3 regions of the Desulfonatronospira sp. MSAO_Bac3 genome follow, and region 2 is predicted to be linked to each of the others. Evidence: predicted binding sites of a transcription regulator. Region 2 holds the regulator's gene; each other region holds the start of a gene.
The links. Region 2 encodes sigma-54, which starts transcription at its own class of promoters, with help from an activator protein. Its sites were predicted from a motif close to CTGGCACGGNNNNTGCTT; they were not measured.

Region 1: the regulator sigma-54 is predicted to act here: its motif matches at 4,453-4,470, upstream of D5S03_RS00900 (DUF4168 domain-containing protein).
Region 3: the regulator sigma-54 is predicted to act here: its motif matches at 2,789-2,806, upstream of D5S03_RS09220 (DUF4168 domain-containing protein).

What each region holds. Positions count from the first base shown of each region.
Region 1 is NZ_QYZY01000026.1:29,805-37,543, forward strand. It holds gene D5S03_RS00880 (cytochrome c3 family protein) at 266-748, shown strand; gene D5S03_RS00885 (S9 family peptidase) at 866-2,938, opposite strand; gene D5S03_RS00890 (hypothetical protein) at 2,959-3,174, opposite strand; gene D5S03_RS00895 (hypothetical protein) at 3,393-3,845, shown strand; gene D5S03_RS00900 (DUF4168 domain-containing protein) at 4,538-4,996, shown strand; gene D5S03_RS00905 (hypothetical protein) at 5,010-5,231, shown strand; gene D5S03_RS00910 (hypothetical protein) at 5,267-5,464, shown strand; gene D5S03_RS00915 (HPP family protein) at 5,574-6,077, opposite strand; gene D5S03_RS00920 (TRAP transporter substrate-binding protein) at 6,335-7,291, shown strand; gene D5S03_RS00925 (TRAP transporter small permease) at 7,356-7,739, shown strand, end outside.
Region 2 is NZ_QYZY01000337.1:3,373-11,111, forward strand. It holds gene kdsA (3-deoxy-8-phosphooctulonate synthase) at 1-305, shown strand, start outside; gene D5S03_RS11850 (KdsC family phosphatase) at 298-834, shown strand; gene lptC (LPS export ABC transporter periplasmic protein LptC) at 827-1,369, shown strand; gene D5S03_RS11860 (LptA/OstA family protein) at 1,406-1,936, shown strand; gene lptB (LPS export ABC transporter ATP-binding protein) at 1,933-2,655, shown strand; gene rpoN (RNA polymerase factor sigma-54) at 2,671-4,113, shown strand; gene hpf (ribosome hibernation-promoting factor, HPF/YfiA family) at 4,148-4,699, shown strand; gene D5S03_RS11880 (PTS sugar transporter subunit IIA) at 4,734-5,183, shown strand; gene rapZ (RNase adapter RapZ) at 5,159-6,091, shown strand; gene D5S03_RS11890 (PTS sugar transporter subunit IIA) at 6,453-6,878, shown strand; gene D5S03_RS11895 (PTS sugar transporter subunit IIB) at 6,883-7,347, shown strand; gene D5S03_RS11900 (hypothetical protein) at 7,457-7,739, shown strand, end outside.
Region 3 is NZ_QYZY01000272.1:5,977-13,715, forward strand. It holds gene D5S03_RS09210 (PAS domain-containing hybrid sensor histidine kinase/response regulator) at 1-1,204, shown strand, start outside; gene D5S03_RS09215 (diguanylate cyclase) at 1,201-2,133, shown strand; gene D5S03_RS09220 (DUF4168 domain-containing protein) at 2,320-2,700, opposite strand; gene D5S03_RS09225 (TetR/AcrR family transcriptional regulator) at 3,182-3,763, opposite strand; gene D5S03_RS09230 (Ros/MucR family transcriptional regulator) at 3,820-4,227, opposite strand; gene D5S03_RS09235 (ferrous iron transporter B) at 4,464-6,260, opposite strand; gene D5S03_RS09240 (FeoA family protein) at 6,253-6,564, opposite strand; gene D5S03_RS09245 (class I SAM-dependent methyltransferase) at 6,972-7,634, opposite strand.

The DNA.
Region 1 (7,739 bases), on a different contig from region 2:
ATTAAGTGCCTTTATGACACACAAGCGGTTATACAGACATGTATTGACTATTTTAAATCACAGGAAATAAGACAATAATTTCTAAAGGATAAATGAAATTTATCGATGATTGTCAAATCTGGCACAACCATTGCTTTACGAAAGGAGTGATCAGTACAGGTTTATAACGAAAACTCGTATTTGACATTTTTTTTACTTATATTTTATCATTCAACCGGCATGTGCCTCAATTCACAATGCCATAAACACATAAGGAGGTGTAGTTATGAGAAAATCTGTTGTCATCGGTACGGTGGTCGCCTTTTTTTTCGGCTTCCTGGTGCTTCCGAGCATTTATGCAGGGCTCACCACTCAGCACGAGGAAAAGGATCAGGACATGGAGTACGAATTCGGCTCATATGCGGACGAATGGATGCTCTATGCCCCTGAAGAGTACGTGGAAGAAGAGGGGGAGATGGAATATGACCCTGTTCCTTTCTCGCACACAGTGCACGGGGATTATGACTGTGGCGAATGCCATCACGACGAGCAGGGTGAACCCTTGGATGAAACCAACGAGATTACAGGCTGCATGAGCGAGGGCTGTCACGACATGGCAGTGGCTGAAGATGCTGATGACGAAAGAGACATCAGGTACTTCGAAAAGGCCTATCACGACCAGTGCATGGACTGCCACCGCGACATGACCAGGGAAGGTGAAGAAACCGGTCCAGTAGCATGCAATGATTGCCATACAGGCGGCGAATAAGTCCTGGAACAAAAAAGGGGAGTGCTTGCTCCCCTTTTTACCAGCTTAGCTGATACGCCTGCAAAAAGTAAGTTCTGCAGGCGTATCGTTTAAACCCTGACCCCCTGCACGATAGTATCAGTCCAGCGATTCAGGTGCTTCCACCTCTACCTCCTCAAGATCATAAATTATCTCCGCCAGCCTCTGGGCCACCTCGGTGGGCACATCGGTCTGACCGCGTCCGCCCAGAAAGCTGGCCAGAAACCTTTCCAGTTCCACAAAAAAGGCCAGCCTGTTCTGCGGTCTGGCAAAACCGTGCCCTTCATCCGGGGCCACCAGGTACTGCACCACCTGACCCTGGTCCCTGAGGGCGGCTACTATCTGGTCTGACTCCCGCTTGGGCACCCTGGGGTCATTGGCCCCCTGAGCCACCAGCAGCGGGGCCTGGATATTCTCAGCCGAAAAAAGCGGGGACTGCTCCTTCAGGCGTTGCCTGTCCTCCGGATCTTCAGGATCACCAACCCTTAGCTTGAAGGACTTGAGTATGGGCTTCCAGTACTCCGGCACAGATTCTATCAGGGTAATGATATTCGACGGCCCGACCATGGAAGCCCCTGCGGCGTAAAGATCCGGGGTGAAGGCCAGGCCGGCCAGGGTAGCAAAACCACCGTAGGAGGCCCCGTAAATACCTACATGATCCGAGTCTACAACACCCTCTTCAATGAGATGCTTCACTCCATCGGTGATGTCGTGCTGCATGTAGCCCGTGCCCCACTCTTTGTTGCCGGCATTCAAAAACTCTTTTCCAAATCCGGAAGAGCCCCTGTAATTTGGCTGCAGCACTGCATATCCCCGGTTGGCCAGAAACTGTGCCTGGGGATCATAACCCCAGTAGTCCCTGACCCAGGGACCTCCATGGGGCATGACCACCAGGGCCAGGTCCTCCGGCTCCACACCCCTGGGCAGGGTAAGGTAGGCCGGAATCTCCAGCCCGTCCCGGGCCTCGTACCTTATAGGCTCCATGCTGGCCAGGTACTGAGTAGGCAGGTCCGGCCGGGAACGATAGAGCAGATCGACCTCTCCGGAGTCCCGGTCATACAGATATACCGAGCCGGGATCAACGTCGCGGCTGACGCTGATGATCCACATGTCTTCATCCTGGGTCCTGGAACGAAAAGTTATATCGCCTTCAGGGAGCATGGCCCTTATCCTTTCGTAATCCTCCTTGAATTCATCTTCGTGAAAGTAAACCCGCTCTTTATCACCGTCGTAGTAGGTGGCCAGGAGCTCGTCAGTAACCCGGGAAAATATGGCCCCTCCAAAGTCAACCTCTCCTTCGGGGTCTTTTTCCACAAGTTCTTTATCACCGCTTTGGGGATCAAAAAGAACCAGCCTGGTCAAATCTGCATCGCCCCTGTTGGTTACCAGATAAACCCGGTCGTTGTCATAACCCCGCGGCAGATGTGCTATTCTGGCGCTTTCCCCGAAATCCACCCGGTAGACCTGCTCCAGTTCACCTTCTTCCAGCTTCAGGATTTCTGTGCCCCCATCAGGAGTCTCTCTGGATGCAAACCTGATGCGACCGTATTCATCCACCTTCCAGCTGGTAATATTGTGCTCGTTTTTAAATATCAGCTCGCGCTCGCCGCTTTGAACATGAATCTTGTAAACATCGTGCAAAGCAGGATCGCGGTTGTTCACCGCAACCACGACATACTCCGGTTTTTCCTCTGGCCTGGCTATCACCCTGGTCTGGACCCCTTCGTAGTCTGTCAGGGCTCTTGATTCAGGCACATCAGCATCCTCAGCTGTTTCCCCCGCAGGATCCACGGCATACAGGTTGAAATTTTCATCCCCCTGTTTATCCTGGGCATAAAGAATATTTTCACTGTCCCTGCTCCAGAAAAACATCCTTATGGGATGCTCGTCGTCGGTCAGGGGCCTGGCTTCTTCAAAAGAATCTTCCCGGTCCTTGACCCAGATATTCATCACCCCCTGGAACTTTTGCCTGAAGGCTATTTTTTCTCCATCAGGAGATATTGTTGCGCTGTCCATTTCCGGGTCATCGAAAAAAAGCTCCCTGTCCAGAAGAGGCGGCAGATCCTCAAGATAATCCAGCTTGTTACCGGACTCTCCAAGGGCATTAACAGGAAATGCAATCGTCAGACATGCAAACACTGCAAACCATAACAAGACCGTAAGACTTTTCATTAAGCTTCCTCCGTTGCAACTTATTTTATAAAAGACAGCAAGGCGTTTCCCCTGTTTTCTTTAATAGTGAGGATCATAATCCCATTTTTTACTTTCGAGGTCAAAACCTCCATGGGCAGCCTGGATTTTATTTCAGGCCTTATGCCTGCTGCAACCCCATGGCCCATTGCTATGCCAGAATTGCACACAAAGGTTCCTGGCCGGACAATAAAAGCTTTACCTCCTGCAGAATTCAAACCGCCAACCCCCTGGAACACAAGAATAAAAACAGCTGTAATTCTCTTGGCATGAACGTTGCTAATAAAATATTAAAGAAGCTTCAAGGCTTAATATATAACAGGCTTTAACTATTGCAAAAGCCTGTTATATCTTATTTTTGTGAGCCGGCTGCAAAGCCGCCCTCATTCTGCTCTGCAGATTGAGCCGAATTTTCAAATAAAAACCGGAGGTACTCATGTTTTCACAGTTTACAAACAAAATTCTAAGCATCACTTTTGTATTGATGCTGGTTCTCGGCCTGGGGCTCAAAGCCCAGGCCCAGGAAGGCTACCAGCCTGATTCCCCTGGCGACCCAGGAGCTGAAGATCCAGGAGCTCCTGATGCACCTGAACCACCCGCTGGAACCCAGGAACCCGGGGCTCCCGGTGAACAGCCTGGAGCACCTGGAGAGCAGCCTGGTGCTCCTGGAGAACAACCCGGAGCACCTGGAGAGCAGCCTGGTGCTCCTGGAGAACAACCCGGAGCACCGGGTGAGCAACCTGGGACTCCTGGAGAACAGCCGGGCGCACCGGAAGCTCCTGAAGGCTACCAGGCTCCTGACGCCTACGACCCTCCCGAAGGGTATGAACCTCCTGAAGGATACGAACCCCCGGAAGAGCAGGAACCTGGTGATGAACCGGCATTCTGATAACTTTCAAATTTTGCCTCAAAAGTTTGCAGCCTGACAAGCAGGTGCAAAGCAGGCAAAAGAGGTTGAGCGCTCTCATACAGCTCCTTCCTCCTTATTACCGGAAACACCGGTAAACAGCACAACCTGGCGGCTGCAGCGTCCATGAACAGCTGCAGCCGCCCAAAAATACTCGATTTCCCTGCATAAAGCCCTGCATGTCTTAAACCCCCTTCCGCCCCGGAAGTGCTCTCGCCAAGTCCATTGAAAATACTGGAAAATCGTAACCATTCAGGACCCCTCGGTGTTGATTACTGGCACAGGCCTGGGAACTGTCCCCAGGCACGCCAGAGGCGTGATTTCGGTACCCTCCTGAATGGTTACGGAAAATCAGTCACCTGTGCATCAGCCTCGTTATCTTAAAAAGACCGGCTGAACAGGCAGATTTTGTAAAGCTGCAAATATGGGTGGTGCACCAGCTTCAGCCATACTGCGCAAGTGCACACTTTTAAAGTGTGTCATTTTTGTCATATGTGCATATATCACTTGGAAGATAATTTTATGCTGAACTGCAATAAAAAAGCAATAAGCCCGCCCCAGGCATCCAAAAAGACCAAAAAATAAATCAGTGGCACAGCAGTTGCTGGAAGAGAGATTCAAGCTAATGCTTATTTCTGATCAGCATTCAACTAAATTAAACTATGGAGGTAAATATGTATCAGAAAACAGGACTTAAGGTATTTGGTCTGGCTGTAGTAATCATGTTTGTACTGGGAATGGCTTTCAAGGTCGGAGCCCAGCAGGAATACCAGCCTGATCAGCAACAGCAGCAGCAACAGCAGGAGTATCAGCCTGATCAGCAACAGCAGCAGGAAATGATGCAGCAGGAGGCTCCTGAAGTGGACCTGAGCGATGCTGAACTGGACAAGGTGGCCGAAGCCTATGAGGCTGTTACCGAAGTAAGGGAAGAATTCCAGGCCGACCTGGAAGGAATTGAGGACCCTGAACAAGCTCAGCAGATGCAGGAAGAAGCCGGTGAAAAAATGGTCGAGGCCGTAGAGGACCAGGGCCTTGAGGTGGAAACTTATAACCAGGCCATGGAAGCTGCCCAGGTTGACGAAGAACTGAGAAACGACCTGCTGGACAGACTGGACATGGAACAGGCCTACTAACAGGAGCATGGACATGAGGCTCATGAAAATACTTCTGACACTGGCCGCGGTTCTTATGCTCGCTTTTTCCATGGGCTGCGGGCCGCAGCATGAACCTGCCGGTGCCCCCGGCGGATACGAACAGCCTGACCCTGAAGGTTATGAAGCACCCGAGCGCGGTGAACCAGGACAGGAACCTGGACAGGAACCCGGGGCTGAACCGGGTGCTGAACCCGGCCAGGAACCGGCATTCTAACTTAAGAATTCAATAAACTTTGGAGGTAACGTATAATGTGGTATAAAGGTTTTTTGCTGACCCTGGCTGCAATACTTATGCTGGGCTTTTCCATGGGGTGTGAACCCGATCATGAAGATCCCATGGAGGACCCCGGTGCACCTGAAGGGTACGAAGAACCCGCACCTGAAGAGTATGAGCCACCCGAAAATGATGAATATGGTGAACCCGGAGAGGAAGAACCTGGCTTCTAAACCAGGTCCACTTCTCCTCATGCTAAACCCCTCCTGACAGCGAGGCCCTCCATACGGGGGGCCTCAACTCTTGCCTCCTCTCTACTGCCTTTTTGCTTTCGTAAGTTTATCAGGTCAGATCCCTCAGGCGGTGCCTGAACAGCTTGTGCACCAGAGACAGAAAAAGAATGCTGACGAGAATGGTCAGGGTGACTGTGACCGAAATTCCGTGCAGAGCAACTCCCAGGGCGGTTCCCGAAGCGGGTGGATGCTCCATATCCAGGACCACCATGGCAAAGATGGACAGACCTACAGCCAGGGAAAGAATCATGGCCATGGGGATTGTGGGCGGATTTTCCAGGATCATAATGGCTGCAGAAGCAAGAAAACCGCACAGCATGCCGATAATATGCCCGCCTATAACGTTTCTGGGCTTGGCCGTCAGGTAGCCGGGCATGGTAAACACGATAAAGGTTGTTGCCCCGATGGAGGCAATAATCACCGGCTTTTCCTGTATGTTGATGATCATCATGAGAGCAAACAGGGCCACTGTAGCTGCCAGACTCTGAAATACGTAATGCTGCCAGTACCTTCTGAATTTGGTCAGCCTTAATCTCAGTTTTTTAATTATCATCCATCCCCCCATACTTTGCAGGGCACCCTGCTTTCCCGGACAGCACAAAAACAAAGAGCAGAAATGCTTTGAGCCTTTAGAAAGCAGCCTGGTGAGTGGATGCTTAGACCAGTTGAGCTGACTTGACAACCGGGGCAGTTCCGTTAAAAAAACTTTCGAAAGCGGCCTGAATATTTATGATAGCCGTCTTTTGCACAACATTCAAACGGAGGGGTAAAATGAAAAAAGTATTAGCGTGTTTGTTTTCGGCAGTGCTTATGGTAGTTGCAACAGCTTGTTTCACGCTGAAGGAACCAGACCTGGCCCAGGCAAGCACAGAGATCCGGCTGGCCCATGTGGTCAATGAAGAAGACAGTTTTCACATTGCGGCCATGAAATTCAAAGAAATCGTAGAGGAGCGCACCGACGGGGAGATTTCCATCTCCATTTATCCCAATGCCCAGCTTGGCGACGAAAGAAACCTCCTGGAAGGCATGCGCATGGGCACTGTGGACATGGGGGTCATCACCAACGGTCCAGTGGCCAACTTTGTGGAGGAAATCGCAGTCCTTGAACTGCCCTTCCTTTTTCCCAGCCGGGAGGATGCCTATGACATACTGGACGGCCCCATTGGCAGCGAATTGCTGGATAATCTGAAAAGGGTCAACCTCAAAGGCCTGGCCTATGCCGAGCGGGGCTTTAGAAACCTGACCAACTCCAAACGTCCGGTGCACACTCCTGAGGACGTTTCGGGCCTGAAGATCCGGGTCATGGAAAACCCGGTGTACATAGATACCTTCAGGGCCCTGGGAGCCAACGCTGTACCCATGGCCTGGACCGAGGCCCTTACTGCCATGCGCCAGGGCACCATTGACGGACAGGAAAACCCGGTCAATGTCATTCATGCCTTCAAGCTGGACGAGCAGCAGGATTACCTTTCCATGACCAGACATACCTATGCCCCGGCTATTTTCGTAATGGGCCAGATGAACTGGCAGGGCCTGTCCCCGGAACAGCAGGAAATATTCGTCGAGGCTGCCCAGGAAGCTTCAGAGCATGCACGGCAGGTAAACTTTGAAATGGAGGAAGAGCAGCTGCAGGAACTCCAGGAAAGGGGCATGCAGGTCATCGAGGAGCCGGACCTGGAAGCCTTCCGCAGCGAGGTGCACTCGGTGTATGATAAATACGGGGATGATTTCGGGGAATACCTGGAGCGCATCCTGGATGAGCTTTAACCTCCCGGCATCCCCGAAAAGATACTTTCTGGACAATTAAAACACATACAGAAGGTTGACAGCCTTGACAGGCAAAATAATAAACGGCGTCGATGCACTCTGCAGCCGCATTGACGCCGTTGTAGGCATAATTGCTTTTTGCGCCCTGCTGACCATGATAACGGCCATCAGCATGCAGATAGTTTTCCGGGTATACTTCCAGGCCCTGCCCTGGTCAGAAGAGCTTTCCCGGTACATGCTGGTCTGGCTGACCTTTCTGGGCGCAACCATGGCCTATCGCAGGGGCCTGCACATTACAGTCACCTTTGTGGTGGGACTGTTGCCGGATATAGTGCGCCGCCTCATCCGTACAGCCACCATTGCAGCCTCTATTTTCTTTTTCGCCGCAGGCATGTGGTACGCACTGAGCTACATAGAGTTTCAATCCGGACAGGTGACAGCATCTCTA
Region 2 (7,739 bases):
ACAACAACCTGGTAGTGGACTTCAAGTCCATTGCCATCATGTCCGGGCTTGGATTTCCGGTCATCCTGGACGCAACGCACTCGGTGCAGCTTCCCGGAGGCCTCAAGACCGCCTCCGGAGGTCAGCGCGAGTTTGTCCCGGTCCTGGCCCGGGCCGGAGTGGCTGCAGGGGCTCACGGCATATTCATGGAGGTTCACCCCCGTCCGGAAATGGCCCTTTGCGACGGGCCCAACTCCTGGCCTATAGATGAAACCTTTTCTCTGCTGCAAAACCTTTTGAAGATAAGAGACGCCCTGCATGCATAACCATCCGGCTCAAGCCGCGCAAAAAGTAAAACTTCTTGTCCTGGACGCCGACGGGGTGCTTACCGACGGTGGTCTTTACTACGACCCCGATGGACGGATAATAAAAAGGTTCAATGTCCAGGACGGGCTGGGGCTTAAGCTGGCCATGGCCGCCGGACTGGAGGTGGCTGTGATAACCGGGCTCAATTCCGGCGCGGTGGAAACAAGAGTCAAAGAACTTGGAATAAATGATTATTTTTCAGGATCAACCCATAAAATGCCCTTCATCAGGCAGCTTTCCCGGGAAAAAAACCTGTTGTTTTCGCAAATGGCCTACCTCGGTGATGACTGGGTGGACGCAGGTCCTATGCAGTGCGTAGGACTTCCCATGGCTGTGGCCAATGCCCAGCCGGAAATCAGGAAGCTGGCCGCCTGGACCAGTACACAAAGAGGCGGCCACGGAGCAGTGCGTCAGGCCGTGCGTTTTATCCTGCAGGCCCAGGGAAGGCTGGAACAGGAGTGGCGCAAATGGGTCCAGAAACATGCTTAAGAAAGCCTTTCCCATAATCCTTACGGTTATGCTCATGTTTTTCCTGCTGAGCATTTTCTGGCGCGAAACCCCGGGGCCGAGACAAGTTGACTTTGACCAGGACCTGGAAGTTGATTTAAACATCAGGGATCTGACCCTGGTTCAAAGCGGCCGGGACAAAAAAATCTGGGAGCTTGACGCAAAACAGGCAGGCTTCATGCGCAAGGAGAACATCTACCTTCTGCAGGAACCTGTCATGACCTATTTCGGAGAGAAAAACGGCGAACCTGTTGAAATCAGGGCTGCCCGGGGCAGAATAGACCAGGACAGCGGAACCCTTTATATGTGGCCCGACGTAAAGGCCCGTTCAGGGGGCCTTTACACCACTTCAGAAAAGGCTACATACAAGGAAGGCGAGGGACATGTCCTGCTGGAAGACAATGTTTCCTTTACGGGCCGGGGCATGAGGGTAGACACCCCCAGGGCCCTTATAATGCTTGAAGAGGACAAAATCGTGGCCACCCAGGGTGTCAGGACCAGCATCCGGGGAAACTGAACAAAACACATCATGAACAGAATACAGGCAATCACAATGCACTGCAGATTTTTTCCCTATATCCTGGTCTGTGTCCTGGCGGCCTTATTTCTTTACCCTGCCGGGATCCAGGCTGAAAACGACAAGGGTACGGAGATTACCTCACGGGACATGACCTTTAAAGGCGCGGAAAATCTAATTGTGTTTTCCGGTGACGTTTATGTCCGCCGCCCTGATTTCGAGCTCTGGTCAGACAAGCTTTACGTATATCTCAGGTCGGATGCGGACATGGATGAGACCGCACCTGAAGCCGGAGAAGATGATGACATAGAGAAAATCGTCGCCCGGGGACAGGTGCGGATCCAGGGAGAAGGCAGGGAGGGCCGCAGCGGACTTCTGACATATTATCCCGACACAGAGATTGTAGAACTGGAGCAGGACCCCAGGCTTATTGAAGGCAAAAACAGTGTTGAAGGGGAAAAAATCGTTCTCAACCTCAAAGACAATACATCCCGGGTATACGGCAGCGAGGAAAGAAGGGTCCGGGTAATCTTTCATTCAGACGATTCAGACGGGGACGGACAGTGAGCACCCTGCAGGCCCTTGACGTTTACAAGCAGTATGGCAAAAAACCCGTGGTCAAAGGAATATCCCTGGACATAAACCGGGGAGAAATAGTGGGGCTTCTTGGTCCCAACGGCGCCGGCAAGACCACGACCTTCTATATGCTGGTGGGCATCATCCCCCCCACCAAAGGCCGGGTGGCACTGGCCGGTCAAGATATAACTGGACTTTCGCTGCCCAAAAGGGCAGAGTTGGGGATGAGTTATCTGCCGCAGGAAAGCTCCATTTTTAAAAAACTGAGCGTCTATGACAACTTGATGCTTATCCTGGAGTACACCTGCAGGGACAGAAAGCTCCGCCGGGAAAAGGCCGAGTCTTTGATGCACGAACTGGGAATATCTAAGCTTGCTCATCAGAAGGCCTCCTTTCTTTCCGGAGGGGAAAGGCGGCGTCTGGAAATAGCCAGGTCCCTGATAAAGGACCCTGAATTCATTCTTCTGGACGAACCCTTTGCAGGCATTGATCCCATTGCAGTGGATGATATCCAGAAAATTGTGCTTAAGCTAAAGGAAAAAAACATAGGTGTGCTCATTTCAGATCACAACGTGCGCGAAACCCTGAAAATCTGCGACAGGGCATCCCTCGTATTTGAAGGCCAGGTTATACTGAACGGCACACCAGGGGAAATAGCCCAGGACGCCCGGGCCAGACAGGTATACCTGGGCGAATCTTTTCAATTGTAGGCAGGATAGCAAGACATGTCCCTGGAACTAAGACAACAGCTGAAACTTTCACAGCAACTGGTGATGACCCCGCAGCTGCAGCAGGCCATCAAGCTGTTGCAGCTGTCCAGAGTGGAGCTGCTGGAAGTGGTGCAGCAGGAACTTATGGAAAACCCCATCCTGGAGGAGGCCCAGTACCAGGAGGATGAGCAGGCGGCCCGGGATATTCACCAGACAGACAACCGCAAAAACAGCCTCAACAGCGAAGAACAGTCCATGATTAAGAATGCGGACTGGGAAAACTACCTGGGCGAATTTTCCAGCAGTTCCAAACAGTCCGCACACCAGGAGCGTGAAACCACTGAAGAGATGCAAAGCTTTGAGACCAGGTACTCTTCCAAGCCTTCCCTGGAGGGACATCTCTTCTGGCAGCTTCAGCTGCAGGATTTTTCAGCGGACGACATGGTTATCGGAGAAGAAATTATCGGCAATCTTGATTCCCGCGGTTACCTCCAGGCCACCTCCCGGGAAATAGCCGAAGCCGCCGGTACAGAACCGGACCAGGTGGAAAGGGTACTAAAACGCATACAGCATTTTGACCCCATAGGTGTCGGCTCCCGGGACATACAGGAATGCCTGCAGGTACAGCTTGAAGCCCTCAACGAGGACGATCCGGTGCTCACTTCCCTGGTAGAAGAGCACCTGGAAGATATTGAGAAAAACCGCATTGCTCCCCTTCTCAAGAAATTCAAGGTCAGCCGGGAGTACATGCAGGAATATATCGAGGTCATAAGAAGCCTGGATCCCTTCCCCGGCTCCAGCTACGGCAGCGAGGACGTTGTCTACATCAGTCCGGATATTTATGTTTACAAGTATGAGGACGACTTTGTCATCCTTTTGAACGAAGAAGGACTGCCCAACCTGCAGCTCAGCTCCTTTTATACCGGTGAAAACCAGCTGGTCAAAGACAAGAAAAACAAGCAGGAAAACGAATACATCCAGGAGAAAACCCGTTCAGCTGTATGGCTCATGAAGAGCCTGCACCAGAGGCAACGCACCCTTTACAAGGTGATGCAGAGCATACTCAAATTTCAAAGGGAGTTCTTCGAGCACGGAGTAAGCCGGTTAAAGCCGCTTATACTCAAGGAAGTGGCCGAGGACATAGAAATGCACGAGTCCACGGTGAGCAGGATCACCACCAGCAAATACGTTTCCACTCCCTACGGCATTTTTGAGCTCAAATTTTTCTTCAACAGTGCCCTGAGCATGGATGGAGGGGGCCATGTGGGCTCTGAAAGCGTAAAGGCCGCCATCAAGAAGATGGTCCGCGAGGAAGACCCCAAAAAACCACTGAGCGATGAAGCCATAGCCGCCATTTTAAAAGAAAACCTGGATGTCAACATTGCCAGGCGTACTGTGGCCAAGTACCGCATGGCCTTAGACATCCCTTCTTCCTCAAAGAGGAAAAAGTTTTTCTGATCCCAAAGCTATATATTAATCGAAGGAGGCAAGCATGCACATCAAATTCAATTTCAAAAATTTCGAACCCTCTGATCACCTGAAAAACTATGCCCGGGACCGTTTTGAAAAACTGTCCAAATATATAACCGACAATGACGACGTTTCTTTGCAGGTAAACATGGAAGTGGAGAAATTCAGGCACATCGCCGAATGCATACTCACGGGAAAAGATCTGCATATCTCGGCCAACGAGGAAACAGAAGACATGTACTCCACCGTGGACCTGAGCCTGGACAAGCTTGAAGCCCAGCTCAAGAAACAAAGGGACAAAATCAAGGACAAAAAGAAAAAAACACGGGAAAAGCAGCAGGTGCGCATGGACGTGGTCAGTTTTTCCCCTGCAGAGGAGGGGCAGAGCCGGGAACCGCGGATAGTGGCCACGGACCACTACGAACCCAAGCCCATGCCCTTAGACGAGGCCGCCATGCAGCTGGAAACCATGGGCTACGAATTTCTGGTCTTTTTAAACGCTGAAACTGAAAGGGTAAACGTGGTTTACCGCCGCAAGGACGGCGACTTCGGCTTTATTGATCCAGGCGTATAAGCTGGTCTGGAATAATCAATAATAGAGAGATACAATGCATCTTGCGGATTTTTTGAGCCCGGACCAGATCGTTGCAGGCCTGGCCTCCAGAACCAAGGCGGAAGTTCTGGATGAACTTGCTGCACCCCTGGTGGAAAAACATGACTTCCTGGAGCGCAGTGAGGTCAACAGCGTGCTCGTAAGCCGGGAGAACCTGGGCACCACGGGCATAGGCGACGGCGTGGCCATACCCCACGGCAAGATAGCCGGCCTGGACAACATCCTCATCAGTGCCGGTCTCAGCCGCGAAGGAGTGGACTTTGCAGCCCTGGATCACAAGCCGGTACACATTTTTTTCCTGGTCCTGGCTCCGGAAAAAAGCGCCGGCAAGCATCTCAAAATCCTGGCTTTTATATCCAGGCTGCTGCAGGACCCTGACTTCAAGGATTCCTTCATCAACGCCCAGACCAGGGAAGAACTATGGAATCTAATAAACAGAGTTTAATCACGGAGTTACCAGACAGGGAAAAAGACCATACAGGCTGCTACCCGGTGGTTATAGTCACCGGCCTTTCCGGGGCGGGGAAAAGCACAGCCCTCAACGTCTTTGAGGACCTGGGCTTTTTCTGCGTGGACGGACTTCCTGTGACCCTGGCCCCCACTATAATGGAGCTTTTTTCCAGGGAAAACCCCAAAAACTTCCGGGGGCTGGCCCTGGGTATGGACCTGCGTCAGAGCGACTTCGCCAGTGAATGGTCCCGTGTGCGGGACCAAATGTCCCAGAGCAGGATTTGTCTGCAGATAATCTACCTTGAAGCAGGCTCGCCGGTACTGGTAAGACGGTACGCTGAAACTAGGCGTCCGCACCCCATGGAAGGAGAAGGCATCGGCCTGGAACAGGCCCTGGAAAAGGAAAAACAGATCCTGGAACCACTGCGCAGCGATGCTCACCTGGTGGTGGACACATCGGATTTCAGCATCCACGACCTGCGCCGGGCACTCAAGGAAAAATGGGAATGCCTGGACCAGGTTCTTGCCGGTATACGGGTGCATATAATTTCCTTTGGATTCAAATACGGCATGCCTTCCGAGGCCGACATGGTCCAGGACCTGCGTTTTCTGCCCAACCCTTTTTTTGAACCAGAACTCAAAAGCCTGTCAGGCAGAGATACGGCTATTGCGGATTATGTGCTGGGCAAGCCTCCGGGGTCTTCCTATCTGGAAAAATACAAGGACTTCCTTGGCTTTATCCTGCCCCTGTTTCAAAAGGAGGGCCGCTACAGGCTGACCATGGCTTTCGGGTGTACCGGGGGCAGACATCGCTCCGTGGCTGTAGCCGAAAACGTGGCGGATTTTCTGAAAAAAAACGGCTACTTAGTGTCACTGGAACACCGACATTTTCAACTGGGTTGATTGCTTGCAGCAGTAGATAGCAAATCCCCTCCCCGGCCAGGAGGGCCGTGGGTGTTGACAGCTTACAATCAACCACCCCCGACCCCTCCTTAACTAAGGAGGGGAGCAGATCGAGGCGTGGCAACACTCTGTCGCATGCATCTGTATAAATACTTCGTCTGGATCGTGATTAAACTTCCACCACCCAAGCAAGTCCAAGCCACGGTTTAGCTCCCCTCCTTGACAAGGAGGGGTCGGGGGTGGTTGTATAAAATCCCTTCCTTATCTGCTCCATTTTTCAAGCAGTAAGGAGAAATCGGGGATGGTTGACAACCAACTTTGAAACATCCCATTTTCAAATTAAACCTGTGACCAGAGCATCATGATAGGAATTATATTAGTCACTCACGGCGATTTCGGGTCCGGTCTTCTGCATGCGGCGCAGACCATGGTGGGAGAAAGCGGCAACTGCTGCGCCATAGGAGTGGATGTTTCCAGGCCCATGCAGGATATCATTGACCAGTTGAAGCAGAAGGTTAAAGAAATAGACACAGGCAGCGGTGTAGTAATCCTTACGGACATGTTCGGGGGAACCCCTACCAATATCAGCCTGTCCCTTTTAAGTCACGGGCATATAGAGGTTATTACCGGGGTGAACCTCCCCATGCTTTTAAAGGCGCTCTCCGGCAGGACCCAGGAACTTGGAGACCTGGCCCAGGAAATCAAATCTGCCGGCAAACAGGGAATCCTCGTGGCCGGGGACGTGCTCAAAAGGCAGGTGGCCGGCTCCGGAAAAAAGGGCGAGTAAGACAATGTTCTGGGTACGCATAGACAATCGCCTGATCCACGGCCAGGTTATCGAGACCTGGCTGCCCTACGCGGGTTCAAGCACCATTCTTGTGGTCAATGATGAACTCGCTGCAGACCCGGTGCGTCAGGAAATCATGGGGCTTGCCGTACCCAGCCACATCGACATAACTTTTGCATCCATCAAGGAAAGCCCCCGCGTCCTGCATACAACTTTAAAGGACAGACTTTCCTCGGTTTTTATACTCTTCGACAATTGTCCGGACGCCAGGCAGGCCTTTGATCAGGGCCTGAACTTCGACTGGATCAACATTGGCAATATTCATTACAGCCCGGGCAGAAAACAGGTCTGCGCCCACATCGCCCTGAGCCAGGACGACAGCCTTTGCCTGGAATACTTTTACAGGCAGGGGGTAAAGCTGGATTTCAGGTGCGTGCCCCACAAAAGCGTTCAGGTGGATTCATGGTAGCCCTGGAAGAAATGAGTATTTTAAACACTGTCCTGCTGGGGGGTTTTTTTTTGCCGTCTTTTCCCTGTTTCGTTTTGCTCTTCACCTGGGCCTTCTTGAACGCCCCCTGGTGGCCGGCTTCTTCCTGGCCCTCATTACCGGTGAAGTCTTCCCGGTTTTGCTCATCGCCGTATTTTTCGAACTGCTGTGGCTGGATCTCATTCCTGCAGGCACCTTCATCCCGCCCAACGCCATCTTCTGCGTAACCAGCGTCACATTACTGTATGGGCATTTTCAACTGGAGCACACCGGCCAGATATTTCTGCTCATGCTCCTGAGCATCCCCGGGGCCTATATCCTTTCGCGCATTGAAGGCTGGTACAGAATCCGGCAGAACAAAAAATACAACCTGA
Region 3 (7,739 bases), on a different contig from region 2:
ATTTTTAAAAGGCAACAGGCCCCCTTTTGTGGTGGTCAGTGCTTACCAGCGCAGTGAACTGCCGGAAGACAGTGTTGAATGCTTCAATTGTTTTCTGAGTAAACCTGTTACCGCCTCCTCAATATTCAACGCCATTGCAGAGGCCACCGGCAAAGCGCCTTCTTATACCCGCGATGACGAGCAGTTTACAATACCCTCTTTTCAGGGATATTCCATCCTGCTGGCTGAAGACAATGCCTTGAACCAGGAGGTGGCCTGGCAGATGCTGGAAAAGACCGGGGCCGCACTGAGCCTGGCCGCAAACGGTGCCGAGGCGGTGGAAATGGTTGAGGCCGGCAGCTTTGACCTGGTGCTCATGGATCTGCAGATGCCGGTCATGGACGGTTTTGAGGCTACCAGGAAAATACTGGAGCGTTTCCCGGATCTGCCGGTTATAGCCCTGTCCGCCGCTGTAATGGAGGAGGACAGAAATAAATCCAGGCAGGCCGGAATGCGGGACCACCTGTCCAAGCCCATAGAGAGCACCAGTCTTTACCGGACCCTGGCCAGATGGCTGCAAGCCGGAGATTCAGTCAAAGTCCAGAAAATGGAGCCTGAGCAGGACTCATCCCTTCTGCCCCGGTCTCTGGAAGGTTTCGACCTGGCCCAGGGGCTCAGATCTGCCGACAGGGACTCCGGTTTTTACCACAGGATGCTGCTGCGTTTCCGGGAACAGTTGAGCGGTGAGTTTGCCCGCATTGATGAAGAGCTGGACAAGGGAAAAAGCGGAGACGGCCCAAGGCTTGTGCATACCCTCAAGGGCCTGGCCGGAACAGTCGGGGCCGTGCGCCTGGCTGAAGCTGCCAGCTTCATAGATCTGGCCTTTAAGGAGAACAGGGAAATAACTCTGGAACTGCGCCGGGAACTGGACCATGCTATGCAGCAGGCCCGGACAGAGCTGGACGGCCTGGAAAAAGCTCCAGGTCAGACCCGGGAAGTCGACCAGGAAGAGGGTGTGGCTGCCATGTCCAGCATGCTGCAGCTGCTTAAAAACAGCGAGATGGTCCAGGACGAGCTTATCGAGGCCGTTACAGGTTTTTTGCGCAGCCGGGCAGGGGTAGAAGAGGTTGACGAGCTGGCCGGGCTGGTGGAAAACTTTGAACACGATGCTGCCGTCGTAAAACTGCTGGAACTGGCTTCAAGATCAGGAGTAAGTATAGAATGAGTTCCGACGAAAAAAAGGAAAAAAGATCAGTACTTATAGTGGATGACCAGCCGGACAATATCCATGCCCTGGGAAAGCTCATCAAAGATGAATACAGGATAATGGCGGCCACCAGCGGAGCCAGGGCCCTGGAAATAGCAGAAAGCGACAACCCCCCGGATCTGATCCTGCTGGACGTAATGATGCCGGAAATGGACGGGTACGAAGTATGCCGCAGGCTGAAACGAAACGAGAAGACCAACTCCATTCCGGTAATTTTTGTGACCGCCATGGATTCTGCCGAAGACGAAGAGACGGGCTTCAACCTGGGTGCGGTGGACTACATCTCCAAGCCTTTCAAGCCTACCATAGTCCGGGCCAGGGTCAAAAACCAGATGAACCTCAAGATCAAGACGGACATGCTGGAAAAGCTGTCCATGCAGGATGGCCTGACAGAAATCCCCAACCGGCGTTTCTTCGAGGAAAACCTGGCCAGGGAGTGGTCGCGATGCATGCGCAACGGCCTGCCTCTATCCCTGCTCATCATGGATATTGATAATTTCAAACCCTACAACGACAACTATGGCCATGGAGCAGGAGATGACTGCCTGAAAAAAGTAGCAAACGTGATCAAAAATACTCTGTCCCGCCCCACGGACCTGGCCGCCCGCTACGGGGGCGAAGAATTCGTGGTTCTTCTGCCCGAAACCCATGCTGCAGGAGCCCTTCACGTGGCTGAAGAGCTGCGGGCAGCAGTGCAGGGCCTGGGCATCACCCACGAGCACTCTCCCACAGCATCAGTAGTCACCATAAGTGTGGGAACGTCCACCCACAGTGCAGAAAGCCCCATGAAAAACAAAGAACAGTTGCTGCAGCTGGCGGACGAGGCCCTGTACCAGGCCAAAGAATCCGGCAGAAACCGGGTTCAGTCTTCGTATCTCGATTGGTGAGGAGGGCAGGGGACAGACAGGCACCCCGGCACTTATTTTATGGATGCTTAGCTTCGTGCTGCGCGCTTCGCGTTGTTCGTGTGACAAAAATGGACTTTTGCAGGCTTATCCTGCTATGCCCTGAGTGCGGCACAAAATTATCAGCGTCCGCGGGTGATAAGAAGTCACCCGGGACGCTGTCGGGGATCAGTAAAAATCGGCAAGAAGTTCATCGTCTTCCTGGACGTGGTAGCCAATGCCTCTGTAGGTTTCTTCATCAAGTCCGGCATCATCAATGGCTTCCTGCATTTCTTCCACTGCCTCACTTCTAAGGTCTTCGTAAAGAACGCCCTCGGCGTCATGCAACAAGCTGGTATACTCAGCCCTGATTTCCTTGAGTTCCTTGGAAGCCTGCACAAACGCCTGCAGGTCTTCATGCTCTATATCATCGGCTGAGAGTTCGGTTTCTTTGTCGATCTCGCTTTCAAAAACATCATCGTAGTTTGATGCATGTACAGCCCCAAGACTGAAGACAAAAAGTACAACGCTGAAAAGAGCGGTTGTAATAAATAATTGATTTTTTTTCATGATGCGACCTCCTTTAGTTTGAAACTCAGTGCCGGTTCACAGCTTTGCAGGTACAGAAACATTGTGATTGTATGCGGCTTCAAACATAAAGCATGTAGTGTGCCAAAAAGAAAAAACTTTCTGCCTGCATTTAAAAGTCCTGCTGGTGGCGAATTTCTCCGGCGTACAGATTTTCCGGTTAAGCCTCCTCCGGGCTTGCAATAAAGTCTCATGTGTCAAAATAAAACAGGGTCGGAAGGCAGCTTGAAGCAGCATGCCGGGGAGGATGGATGTATCTGCAAAAAGTTTTTTGAGCGGGTTTTACAGGCGGCAATTATCTGATTCTGCTGACCCCTTAAACATCATTTCTGGCTGCATTTACGCCGGGAAGCGTGACAGAAGGATTTCCAGCAGGCGCATCTTCCAGGGGGAACTGCTGTTCATCCAGTGTACAAGAATAGTGCAGAATGCCGGCCGGTATGCAGGGGTGCGGCTATAGTGATCAAGATTTCACCAGAGATTTTCGGCAGAATTCTATAGTGCCCTGCGTGTCGGGCTGAGAGTCTTTCTTTCTCATAATTTTCATGCGCATGAACTCGTTGGCCAGACATAAAAGAATAAGGGCCGTTTGCTCCACAGGGTGCGCGTCAAACTCTTTTTTTGCATTGCCGGATTCCAGACAGTCCTGGATATAGGATGACACCATCTGCTGCTGTTTTTCCAGGATATCCCGGCAGGCATGTTGTTTCTGCATAAGCTTGCCTGGGCAGTTGGAAAGGATCAGCCTGGCATTCTGGGGATGCTCTTCAGCAATGTGAGAGTGCAGCCTGATGAGGTTGGCTATCTTGTCAAACTCTGTCTGGGTGTTTTTGGGCAGTTCGTCAATATGTTCGGCGTATTTTTGAAACACCTCTGCCAGGATGTATGTAAAAATTTCTTCTTTGCCCTTGAAATGGTAGTAAAGAAGGGGTTCAGTGACTCTGGTTTCCCTGGCGATCTGCAAGGTGGTGGTGTTGTCGAATCCCTGGGAGGCAAACAGTTGGGCGGCAACCTCCAGAATCTTTTTCTTCTTGTTTTTGGCCATTTTCTTTTCCTTTGAAAAATCAAAGCCCTCACACAAGGGTGAGGGCGTGGTTTGGTTTATCTGCCGGGCATCTTGATTTCACGTTTTTTCCACAGTTCCATGTCCTGCATTTTTTTGCGCCGCTCACGGGCCAGTGATTTGGCCACAAGGGACTGATTCTTCTTGTAGCCCCATTTGGCTTTGTATTCTTCAGGAGTCATGTCATGCTTGGCAAAATGCTTTTTTGTCAGCACCTTAAAAGACTTGCCGCACTCAAGACAGGTTATGCTTTTTTCTTTAATTGCCTTTTTGGGGTCCACAGAAGGTTCCTGGGAATCTTTTTCCTGTAATTCATCTGTTTTGGAAGCTTCCTGTATCCCAGCAGACAGGGATTTGATCATGGAATTTATCTCTTCTTCTGTCATGTTCCGCACTGCGGCCTGGGCTTTGACGATCTCCAGAGCCTGTTTGACGTGGTCTTCCATTTCTTCTCCTTGGTTGTTTTTTAAAGGATTTAAAGGTTGTTACCCGATGCATTATACTTGTAAGATGCATGTACGTGGTATTTTTCCGGGACAGATATAGAGACGTTTGCCTTACTTCAGAATTAAAGTCAATAAGTCTATTCACAGCATCAGCTCAAATCAAAGCACTGCCTGAATCCGACATTGCCTGCAGGCATGGCATTATACTGGTAAGGAATGATATCAGGTAGAAAAGATCATCCGAATATCCAGGCCAGAAATTCCATGCGGGCGAATATGCCGCCTACGATGAAGGCTGTGGCACTGGTGGCGATGAGCATGAAAAAAGCGGTTTTTATGCTGAACTCCCTGGCCAGGATAGCCACGATGGCTATGCATGGCACGTAGAAAAGCCCAACAGTAGCGCCCACGAAGAGCTGCAGTGTGGTCAGGTCCATCTCGATGAGAGGGAGGACGGCCAGTTCCCGGCGCATGATGCCCAGGATAAGAGGTACAGATGCCTCCTGGGGCAGCAGAAGCCAGTGTTCCACCAGGGGGCTCATGAAACGCCCTGCGGCAGCCATGATACCCGTTTCGTAGAGTACGGAGGCAATGCCTACGGCCACGACCATGGGCAGGGCCCCGTCTGTAACGTAGCGCTTGAACCTGATCCAGATCTTTTTGGCCAGTACGTCCCGGCGCGGGGGCAGAAGTTCGGGGATTTCCATGATGGTCAAAGGCCTTGGTCCCTTGAGGGCCTTGTCCATGATGAGCCCGGCCAGAATCAGGGCCAGAAAGGACAGGCCGAACACAGCCACCACCACGCTTACGGATCTCTCGGCCAGCATGGCGATGAAGGCCCCGGTCTGGGAGATGCAGGGAACAGCCATACAGATCATGGTGGCGATGATAAGTCGTTCTTTGCCTGTGGCCAGGGCCCGGGTGGCCAGGATGCCGGGAATGCCGCAGCCGTATCCCAGCAGCAGGGGAATTATGCTTGAGCCCTGCAGGCCGATCCTGTTGAGCAGTCCATCCAGGAGTACTCCCAGGCGGGGCAGGTAACCGCTGTCCTCCAGGGCGGCCATGACCCCGTAAAAGGACAGAACATAAGGCATGACCAGGGCGAAGGGCCATTCGATACCCTTGACCAGGAAGCCGTATTCGCCGACCATGATGTTTTGAATGGTGCCGGGAGGGACAAAGGCCTGGACCACGGCAACTATTTGCGGAATAACCAGGTCCCGGAAAAAAGGCAGCAGTATCAACTGGCGCAGCTGCATCCCGATGCCGATGATCAGGGCAAAGGCGATTGCCAGGATGATTATGGCCAGGGGCAGGCCCGGCCAGGGCTGCACCAGCTTTTCCCCCCAGCGACGCCTCCTGGAACTGTTCTGGGAGGGCCGGCCGGTGGTGACTTCCCTGGAGAGCTTCTCGGCCATGCTCCAGTGTCTGTCCTGGCTCCAGTCCAGCCTGGGCTCAAAGGGACGGTCCAGGGAATTGCGGATTTCATTTTTTAATTCCTGAAAGCCTTGTTTCTCCACAGCCACCATGGGTACTATGGGTACACCCAGGCGGCGGGAAAGCCCTTCCCAGTCGATGTGTATATTTTTGTCCCGGGCCAGATCCACCCGGTTGAGGGCTACCACAGTGGGCAGGCCGAAGCTTAAAACCTGGAAAAGAAGGTAGAGGCTGCTTTCGAGGTTGTTGGCGTCCACCACGCAAATGACCGCGGAGGGGGCGGAGCCCAGATCTTCGGCGCACACGTCGCTTTCTTCGCGGCAGTGGGAGCAGGTGCTCTGGGTGCCGGGTTTGTGCTGTCCGCGGAGCATATCCACAGCCACCTGCTCGGCCTGGTTGGTGGCATTGAGGGTGTATGTGCCGGGTACATCCACCAGGACCACGTCCCGGTCGTTTATCCCGGCTTTGCCGGCGACAAACTCTACAGTGGTCCCGGCGTAATTGGCGCAGCTTACACTTAACCCGGTGAGATGGTTGAATATTACGCTCTTGCCCACATTGGGCGGGCCCATGAGCAGTACATGGGCCTTACTCATTCTCTGGGCAGAGGTCGAGCTGTTTGCGCAGCTTTATCTGCCTGGCAACGGAGCGTCCCAGGGCGGTATGCCTGCCTTCTATTTCAGCAACCAGAGGGCCTCCGAACCTGGCCCTGCAGCGCAGACAGACTTTTTTTCCGGGTCTGAATCCCAGAGGTTCCAGAAGGGCCTGATCAGGTATGGAATCGATTTCGCCTTCTTCATCCAGCTGCAGGCAATCCAGGGTTCTCAGGTTTTGGCATTCGGGGGGTCGGTGCGGGCATTCCTGTGTGTCTTGTTTGCGGCCAAACCACATCTTAAACATTTCAGGCTCCTTTATTTTATTGGGAAATATTATTTTACTGTAAGTGTTCACCTTAATGATATGACCTCCAGTGGTCCGGAAATTCGGCAAACAGGACGTAAAAACTCGCTCCAAGGAAGCGTAAATCAAAACCTCTTCAAGTTTTTTAATCAGCAAAGCTTCAATTATATTATGCTTTGAATTAAGTTGGGGTGTTTAACGGTTTTGATTAACGCTTCCTACGTCGCTCAGACAGTTTACGCCCAGTTTGCCGAACCCCCGGCCCCTGGCTTTTCGTCCGCAGGTGCTGAATAGCTACATTTTACTCAGACTTTCATGCTGATTTTCAATATCATTAACAGGTAAATATAAAAAGTCAAGGGGTTTGACTTTGAATGTAGTTATCAAAGGATATTTTTTAAAAAAAGTCAAGTCCTTTTTTCGAGCTCTTGAGTGTTTTTTTCCGCCGGCATTTCCTTGATGAGGACCACGCTTTTCTTGCCGAGCATCTGCTTGACCCGGAGGCTTTTGCAGCCGCATTTATCTGAAAAGTTGTCCGCGCCGGGGTAATAGCTGCAGAGATAATCCCTGGGATCCCTGAAGACTATCCTGGACCCGGGGCTGACATGCTCCATTACTCTATTGAGTACAGGGCCCATGGGCCGTACATGCAGGGAGAGCCAGACAGCATCAAACCCGGTAAAATCAAGGGTAGTACCGCAGCCGGAAGCAAGACTGACCTTATTTTTGGTGCCGGACTTTTCCAGGGCTCTTTCAGCCCAACCAAGGGTGCCGGCGTCCTGGTCAACGGCGGTAACCCTTGCGCCGAAGCCGGCAAGCCCCATTGCTGTCATGGGCAGGGGGCCGCATCCTACGTGCATGACCTTCATGCCGGGTTTTATTCCCGAGGCCTTGATTTCGCTTTGCAGCATCTTTTTATAGAAAAGCCTGTAATATGCCCGGGCAAAAAAAGGCCAGGCGCTTCCAATGGTCTCCAGGCGTTTGATGAAGTTCAAAAAAATCTTGTCAAAACTTAGTTTTGCCGTGCCGAAGGCGTAGGCGGCTTCTGTGGACATGGGTTGGTTGTTCATTTGAGCCTCTTGTCAAAATAAGGTTTTAAGTTGGGCTGCAGCTGGAATCTGCCTGCAGGGTTATAAATACACATACAGGGCGAAAAAGTTTTGCCATATCCCCCA